DNA from 2 places in the Agrococcus sp. GW821-FHT14H11 genome. Region 2 is predicted to be linked to the other one. Evidence: predicted binding sites of a transcription regulator. Region 2 holds the regulator's gene; the other holds the start of a gene.
The links. Region 2 encodes HrcA, which represses chaperone genes, less so after heat shock. Its sites were predicted from a motif close to TTNGCACTCGNNNNNNNCGAGTGCNAA; they were not measured.
Positions count from the first base shown of each region.

Region 1: groES (co-chaperone GroES) is a predicted target of HrcA. The motif match lies at 1,978-2,004, and genes of this name have one in related genera.

Region 1 is NZ_JBXAPA010000001.1:198,035-202,422, forward strand. It holds gene AC1RNL_RS00975 (AI-2E family transporter) at 1-565, shown strand, start outside; gene rarD (EamA family transporter RarD) at 599-1,522, opposite strand; gene groES (co-chaperone GroES) at 1,609-1,905, opposite strand; gene AC1RNL_RS00990 (class I SAM-dependent methyltransferase) at 2,033-3,193, shown strand; gene AC1RNL_RS00995 (AI-2E family transporter) at 3,340-4,269, opposite strand.
Region 2 is NZ_JBXAPA010000003.1:27,863-32,250, reverse strand. It holds gene AC1RNL_RS04070 (DnaJ C-terminal domain-containing protein) at 1-1,057, opposite strand, end outside; gene hrcA (heat-inducible transcriptional repressor HrcA) at 1,058-2,071, opposite strand; gene AC1RNL_RS04060 (DUF4870 domain-containing protein) at 2,289-3,173, shown strand; gene hemW (radical SAM family heme chaperone HemW) at 3,180-4,385, opposite strand; gene AC1RNL_RS04050 (DUF1990 domain-containing protein) at 4,388-4,388, opposite strand, start outside.

The DNA.
Region 1 (4,388 bases), on a different contig from region 2:
CCTCAAGGACGGCCCGCGCATCTGGGAGTTCCTGCTGCGGCCGCTCGAGGGCGAGCGCTACGCCCGCGGCAAGCGCATCGGCCGCCGCACCGTCGACACCCTCGGCGGCTACGTGCGCGGCACGGCGACGGTCGCGCTCGTCGACGCGGTCGGCATCGGCGTCGTGCTCGCCTTCGCGCAGGTGCCGCTCGCGCTCCCGCTCTCGGTGCTCGTGTTCCTGCTCGCGTTCATCCCGCTCGTGGGCGCCACCGTCGCCGGCGCGCTCGCGACCCTCGTGGCGCTCGTCGCGAACGGCCCCGTCGTGGCGCTCGTGGTCCTCGCGGCCGTCGTGCTCGTGAACCAGCTCGAGGGCAACTTCCTCCAGCCGGTCGTGATGGGGCGCTCGCTGCAGATCCACGAGCTCGTCATCCTCATCGCCCTGACCGTCGGCACGGTGCTCGGCGGCATCGTCGGCGCCGTGCTCTCGGTGCCGATCGCGGCCGTCGCGTGGGGCATCGTGCAGGTGTGGGACGGCGAGGACCGCCCGGCCAGGATGTTCCGGCAGAAGCGGCCGGAGCTCGCGTAGCCGGTCGCCGCGCGCCGGGGCCCGCGCTCCGCGTCAGGCCGCGGCGGGCTCGGGCCGCGGGCGGCGCGCGTGGCGGCCCAGCAGGTCGAGCGACACGAGCGCGAGCGACGCCCAGACGAGCGCGAAGCCGATCCAGCGCTCGAGCGGCATCGGCTCGAGCATCACGAAGGCGCCGAAGAGGAACGAGATGATCGGCGCGAGGTACTGCGTGAACGCGAGCGCCGTGAGCGAGATGCGGCGGGCGGCGGCGGCGAAGGCGAGCAGCGGCACCGCCGTGATGACGCCGAGCCCGACGGTGCCCCAGATGCCGGCGGCGCCGTTCGCGCCGACCGTCACGCCCTGCAGCGAGATCGCGATGCCCATCATCACGAGCGCGGCCGGCAGCGCCGCGACCGTCTCGATCGTGAAGCCCGAGAGCGCGTCGACCGAGCCGCCGACCCGCTTCTTGATGAGCCCGTAGACGCCGAACGAGAGCGCGACCGTCAGGCCGATCCAGGGCACCTCGCCGTAGCCGACGACCATCACGAGCACGCCGAGCGCGCCGAGCCCGACCGCGACCCACTGCACGGGCCGCAGCCGCTCGCCCAGGAAGGCGACGGCGAGCACGACGCTCACGAGCGGGTTGAGGAAGTAGCCGAGGCTCGTCTCGAGCACGCGGTCGCTCAGCACGCCGATGAAGAAGGCCGTCCAGTTGACGAGCACGGCGCAGCCGGCGAGCACGAGCGAGACGGTGTCGCGGCGGCTGCGCAGCACGCCGGCGAGCCTCCCCCAGCCGCGGGTGGCCGCGACGAGCGCGAACCCGACGACCACCGAGGCGATCACCCGCCAGCCGATGAGCTCGAAGCCGTCGATGCCCTTCGTCAGCTGCAGGTAGACGGGGACGACGCCCCAGAAGGCGTACGCGAAGACCGCGTACCAGATGCCGGCGCGCGTGCGCCCGCCCGGGTGCTCACCCATCCGACCCTCCCGAGGCCCGTGGTCCGTGGTGGAACTGCGACGGCGGCGCCCCGCGAGGGGGCGCCGCCGTCGATCTCAGCGGAGCGTCAGCGCTCGACGATCGCGAGCACGTCGCGAGCCGAGAGCACCAGGTACTCGTCGGCGCCGAACTTGACCTCGGTGCCGCCGTACTTGGAGTACAGCACCTTGTCGCCCACGGCGACGTCGATCGGGACGCGGTTGCCGTTGTCGTCGACACGACCCGGACCCACGGCCACGACCTCGCCCTCCTGGGGCTTCTCCTTGGCGGTGTCAGGGATGACGAGACCGCTGGCGGTGGTCGTCTCTGCCTCGACCTGCTTGATGACGATGCGGTCCTCGAGCGGCTTGATGGAAACCGACACGGTTGCCTCTTTCTGTCAGATCCTGGGGTGCGCCCGGCAGTGCCGGGCACCTGAGCAAGCCTAGGCGGTCGGCTGGCACTCGGTCAACATGAGTGCCAGCCGCGCCGCGGGTGCTTGGATGAGTGCGATGGATGCCGAGGAGCTGCGACTGCTGCTGTCGAAGGACGGCCTCGCGCTGCTCGAGCGCGCCGAGGCGGGCCTCGACGGCGACGTCGTGCGCGAGGTGACGCGGCTCCGCGCCGAGGGGCACGATCCCCGGCTCGTCGCCGCCGTGCTCACCCAGGCCCGCCTGCGCCGCCGCGCCCGGGCGAAGTTCGGCGAGTTCGCGAGCGGCATGCTCTTCACCGAGGCCGGGCTCGAGCAGGCCACGCGGCTGCGCGTCGCCGCGCACCACGCGGGGCGGATGCGCCGGGCCGGCATCGTCTCGGTGGCCGACCTCGGGTGCGGCATCGGCGCCGACGCGCTCGCGTTCGCGACGCTCGGGCTCGAGGTCACGGCCGTCGAGCGCGACGAGGTGACCGCCGCGATCGCGACGTACAACCTCGCCGCGTGGCACGCATCCGTCGTGCACGGCGACGCGCTCGACACCCCCGTCGACGCGGAGGCGCTGTGGTTCGACCCCGCCCGCCGCGACGGCGCGCGGCGCCTCAGCGACCCCGCCGACTGGTCGCCGCCGCTCGACGCCGTCTTCGCGCGCGCCGCCGCGCAGCCGGCGGGCGTGAAGCTCGCGCCGGGCATCGACCGCGACCTGCTGCCGCCGGACGCGGAGCACCAGTGGGTCACCGACGGGCTCGACACCGTCGAGGCGGTGGTGTGGACCGGGCGGCTCGCCCGGCCCGGCGTCGCGCGCAGCGCGCTCGTGCTCGGCGACGGCGTCGCCGAGGAGCTCGCCGGCGACCCGAGCCACCCCGAGCCCGGCGAGCTCGACGCGTGGCTGTACGAGCCGGCCGGCGCCGTCATCCGCGCCGAGCTCATCGGCGCGCTCGCCGAGCGGCTCGATGCCCGCGCGGTGAGCGAGGGCATCGCCTACCTGACGGCAGCGCGCCACGTCGGGACGCCGCTCGCGCAGGCGTTCCGGGTGCGCGAGACGCTGCCGCTCGACGAGCGCCGCATCGCGCAGCGCCTGCGCGAGCTCGGCATCGGCGAGCTCGAGATCAAGAAGCGCGGTGCCGACATCGACCCCGCGGCGCTGCGGAAGCGGCTCAAGCTGCGCGGCGGCGCCCGCGCCACGCTCATCCTCACGCGGATCGCCGGGCGGCATCGCGCGGTGCTCGCCGACCGGGCCTGAGCGCGACGAAGCCTGAGCACGACGAAGCCCCCGGCCGCTGGGGCCGGGGGCTTCGCTGGACGACGAGGTCTCGTGACGCGCGCAGCAGGCGGCGCGCTCCTCGACCTGAGCCCTCCGCGCTCACCGCGAGGGTGAGCGCTCCGGGCTCACATCGAGCTGATCTCCATGAGGTACGGGATCCAGTTCACGGCCATGATGATGCCGATCACGAGGCAGATGATGAAGATGATCGAGCCGGCGATCGCGGCGATCATCGGCCACGGCTTCGCCTCGGGGTTCTTCTTCATCGCGACGAAGCCGAGGATCGCGCCGATGAGCGCGAACAGCCAGCCGGAGCCGGCGAACCACATGCCGAGGAAGCCGAGGCCCGTCAGCACGAGCGCGGCGATCGTGATGCCCTTGAGCTTCTTCTCGCCCGCCGGCGCTGCGCCGAACGGCTGCTGCTGGGCGTAGCCGGTGGCGGCGGCGTCGCCGTAGGACTGCGAGTACGAGGGCTGCTGGCCGTAGACGGCGTCGGCGGGAGCGCTCGAGCCGTACGCCGGCTGCTGGCCGTAGCCCGGCGCCTGCTGGCCGTAGGCGGCCTGCTGGCCGTAGCCGGGCTGCTGCCCGTAGCCCTGCTCGGCCGGCGCCGACTGCCCGTAGGCGGCCTGCTGGCCGTAGCCCTGCTCGGGGGTCGACTGCCCGTAGGCCGGCTGCTGCTGGCCGTACCCGGGCTGCTGGCCGTAGGCCTGGTCGCCGCCGGGCTGCTGGCCGTAGCCGGGCTGCTGGCCGTAGGACGGCGCGCTCGCGCCGTAGGAGGGGGCGCTGCCGCCGTAGGCGGGCTGCTGGCCGTAGCCGGCCTGGCCGTCCTGCGGAGCCTGCTGGCCGTAGCCCGGCTGCTGGCCGTAGGCGGGCGGCTGGGCGTGGTCGCCCTGGCCCTGGGCTGCGTCGTGCGGCTGGCCGAACGACGGGGCCTGCTCGGGCTGCTGCCCGAAGTCGGCCGCGGGCTGGGCGCTGTCGGCATCGCCGGGCTGCGCGGCGCCCTCCTGGTCGGGGCGACGGAAGCGGTCGTCGGCGGGCGGGTACTGGTCGCTCACGGGATCCTCCTTGCGATGCGCGACTGCGCGCGTGGTTCACCGTACCCTGCCGCCGAGGCGCGAAGCCTGGAAGCGGGCCGAACGGCAGCTCGGCGCGTCGGGGCTCAGACCCCGGCTCA
Region 2 (4,388 bases):
CGAACAGGCCCTGCTTGAACGCGGCCAGGTGCGGCGCGGGCGCCTTCGTGCGCTCCCGCAGCTCGCGCAGCAGCTCCTCGGTGCGGCGATCGATGCGCGACGGCGTCACGACCTGCACGCCGAGCTTCAGGTCGCCCCGGCCGGCGCCGCGCAGCCGCGTCACGCCGCGGTCGTCGATCGTGATGACGTCGCCCGACTGCGTGCCGGCGCGCACCTCGACGTCGACCGGCCCGTCGATGCCCTCCACCGTCGCGCGCGCCCCGAGTGCCGCATCCGGCATCGACACCTCGAGGGTGCCGAGCAGGTCGTCGCCCGCGCGGCTGAAGACGTCGTGGTGCCGCACGTTGACCTCGAGGTACAGCGTGCCCGCGGGGCCGCCGGCCTCGCCGACCTCGCCCTGCCCGGGGAGCTGGATGCGCAGGCCCGTGTCGACGCCCGCGGGGATGTCGACCGGGATCGTGCGCTCGGCGCGCACGCGGCCATGGCCGGCGCATGTGGGGCACGGCTGCGGGATCACGCTGCCGAAGCCCTGGCAGACCGCGCACGGCTGGGTGGTGACGACGTTGCCGAGCAGCGAGCGCACCTGGCGCTGCACGTGGCCGGAGCCGCCGCACATCGTGCAGCGCTCCTCGCTCGTGCCCGGTGCGGTGCACGCGCCGTCGCACGTCTCGCAGAGCACGGCGGTCTGCACGCGCAGCTCGCGGTGCACGCCGAAGACGACGTCGGCGAGCTCGAGGTCGACGCGCAGCAGGCTGTCCTGCCCCGGCTGCCGGCGCGAGCGCGGCCCGGCCGAGCGGCCGCCGCCGAAGAACTGCTCGAAGATGTCGCCGAAGCCGAAGGCGCCGCCGCCGAGGCTCGGCCCCCGGTCGTACTCGGCGCGCGACTGCGGGTCGCCCAGCACGTCGTACGCGTGCGTGACGTCCTTGAACCGCTCGGCCGCGTCAGCGCTCGGGTTGACGTCCGGGTGCAGCTCGCGCGCGAGCCGCCGGTACGCCTTCTTGATCTCGTCCTGGCCGGCGTCGCGTGCGACGCCGAGCGTCTCGTAGTGGTCGGTCACTCAGTCCTCGCTCAGCAGCCGCGTCAGGTAGCGCGCAACTGCGCGCACCGCGGCCATGTTCCCTGCGTAGTCCATCCTGGTCGGGCCCAGCACGCCCACGTGCCCCTCGCTGTCGTCGGCGCTGTAGGTCGAGGCGACGACGGACGCCTCCCCCAGCGGTCCCGCGAGCTCGCGCCCGATGCGGGTCGCGACCTCGCCCTCGGCGCCCATCTCGTGGAACAGGCGCAGGAGCGTCACCTGCTCCTCGATCGCGTCGAGCACCGGGGTCACGGTGCCCTGGAAGTCGCGCTCCTCGCGCACGAGGTTCGAGGCGCCCGCGATCACGATGCGGTCGCCGCCCGCCGCCTGCAGCATCTCGGTCAGCGTCTGCGCGACCGCGGCGGTCGCGCGGGCGATGGATGCGGGGGCGGATGCGGCAGCGCCGGCGAGGCGGGACGCGGCCTCCTTGGGCGGCAGCTCGGCGAGCGTCTCGGTGAACGCCCGCCCGAGCGCCGTGGCCTGCTCGGGCTCGATCGCCTGCTGCGCGTCGAGCAGGCGCTGCTCGACGCGGCCGGAGTCGAGGATGAGCACGGCGAGCAGCCGCGTCTCGGCGATCGCCACCAGCTCGACCCGGCGCACGGCCGCGGGCCGGCGGAGCGGCACCTGCACGAGCGCGACCTGGTTCGTCAGCTGCGAGAGGAGGCGCGCGGTGCGCGCGAGCACGTCGTCGCGGTCGACCGACTCGTCGAGGAAGCGGTGGATCGCGGCGCGCTGCGCCGCCGTGAGCGGCTGCATGCGCTGCAGCCGGTCGACGAAGACGCGGTAGCCCTTGTCGGTCGGCACCCGGCCGGAGGAGGTGTGCGGGGCGACGATCAGCTCCTCCTCCTCGAGGAGCGCCATGTCGTTGCGGATCGTGGCCGCCGAGACGCCGAAGGTGTGCCGCTCGACGATCGACTTCGAGCCCACGGGCTCCCGCAGCGCCACGTAGTCCTGCACGATCGCGCGCAGCACCTCGAGGCCGCGATCCGAGACCATGCCGCGCTCCCCTCGTCGTCCGGGCGACCGCCCGTCGTCCCTGCCGCGGCGGCGCTCGCCCGCGCGCTGGCACTCCCGTCTGCTGACTGCCAATCCTACCGCCTCGCGCCGAGGGGCCGGTCGCGGCGGTTCGGATGCCATCCCCAGCCACCCGGGCGCACAATGTGCACAGCGGGACGCCCCAGCGTGCCGTCCGAACTGACACGAGAGGCACGTCATGTCCGATCCCAACGCTCCGCGCCGCGAGGGGCAGCACGATCCCGCGGACCAGCCCGCCGAGGGCTTCTCCGTGACGGACGAGCAGCACGCGGCCCCCAGCGCGCCCGCCGCGCCCGGCACGCCCGGCGTCGGCCAGCCCGCCCAGTCCTTCACCGCGCCGGCGGCCGACCAGGCCCCCGGCCAGCCCGCCTTCAGCGGGACGCCCGACGACGAGCCCGCGGTCGGCCAGGACTGGCAGCACGGCCAGCACCAGCCGGAGGGCAGCCACCTCGGCCAGCCGTCCGCGCCGCAGGCGCCGCCCGCGTGGGGGCAGCCGGGCCAGGGTGCGTCGGCCCCGCAGCAGCCGGGCGGCTACGGCCAGCAGGGCGGCGCGCAGCAGCCGTTCGCCCAGCCCGGCAGCGCACCGGTCTACGGCGCTCCCGGCCAGCAGGGCGCGGGCTACGGTCAGCCCCAGCAGGGGCAGCCGCAGTACGGCGCGCCCGGCCAGCCGCAGTACGCGACCTCCGCGCCGATGTCGCCCGTCGACGAGAAGAACGCCGGGATGTGGGGGCACCTGTCGGGGCTCTCGACCATCGTCACCGGCGGCTTCGGCGGCTGGATCGGCCCGCTCATCGTCTACATGATCTACAAGGACCGCAGCGCCTTCGCGAAGCAGGAGTCGAAGGAGGCGCTGAACTTCGGCATCTTCATGACGATCCTCGCGATCGCCATCCTGGTGCTGGGCTCGGTGCTCGCCATCGTGACGTTCGGACTTGGTGCGATCGTCCCGATGCTCTACTGGGTGCCGGCGCTGCTGCAGGTGATCTTCTCGATCATCGGCGCGATGCGCGTCAACGGCGGCGGCTCGTACCGCTACCCGTTCAACTGGCGGATGGTGAAGTAGGCCCGCTCAGGGCAGCAGCCGGCGCACCACGGCGTCGGCCAGGAGCCGCCCTCGCAGCGTCGGGACCACCCGGCCGGCGAGGGCGGCTCTGCCGTCCACGAGCTCCTCGGCGACGAGCCCCGCGACCGCGCGCCTGCCCTCGTCGTCGAGCAGCGCGATCGGGAGCCCCTCGGCGATGCGCGACTCGAGCAGCACCCGCTCGACGCGCCGCGTCTCGTCGTCGAGCACCTCGCGCGCGAGCGCCGGCGATGCGCCGGCCAGCAGCCGGTCGCGGTACGCCGCCGGGTGCTTGACGTTCCACCACCGCACGCCGCCGACGTGGCTGTGCGCTCCGGGGCCGAAGCCCCACCAGTCGTGCCCGCGCCAGTAGGCGAGGTTGTGCCGGGCGACGCGGTCGCCGCGGGCCCAGTTTGAGACCTCGTACCAGGTGTATCCCGCTGCGCCGAGCGTCGCATCCGCCGCCTCGTACATCGCCGCCTGCGCGTCGTCGTCGGGCGCGACGAGCTCGCCGCGCCGGATGCGGCGGGCGAGCGCCGTGCCCTCCTCGACGATGAGCGCGTACGCCGAGACGTGGTCGGGGCCCATCGCGACCGCCGCGTCGAGCGAGCGCTGCCAGTCGTCCTGCGACTCGCCGGGTGCGCCGTAGATGAGGTCGAGGCTCACCTCGAGCCCCGCGTCGCGCGCCCACGCGACCACCTGCGGCACGCGCGCCGGGTCGTGCGTGCGGTCCAGCGCCGCGAGCACGTGCGGCACCGCCGACTGCATGCCGAACGACACCCGCGTGACGCCGCCGTCGCGCAGCCGCGCGAGCCCGCCCGCGTCGATCGAGTCGGGGTTCGCCTCGACCGTGACCTCCGCGCCCTCGGCCAGGCCGAACGCATCCGCGACCCCGGCGAGCATGCCCACGAGGTCGTCGGCCGGCAGCAGCGTGGGCGTGCCGCCGCCGAAGAACACCGTCTGCGCGGGCCGCACCGGGCCGAGCGCCCCGAGCACGCGGCCGGCGAGCGCGAGCTCGGCGGCGACGTCGGCCGGGTAGCCCGCGCGCGTCGCGCCCCGCAGCTCGTCGGCGGTGTAGGTGTTGAAGTCGCAGTAGCCGCAGCGCACCGAGCAGAACGGCACGTGCACGTAGACGCCGAACGGCGCGTCGACCGCGATGCCCTGCGGCAGCGCGCCGTCGGCCGGCGCGGCCTCGCCCTCCGGCAGCCTGCCCATCGT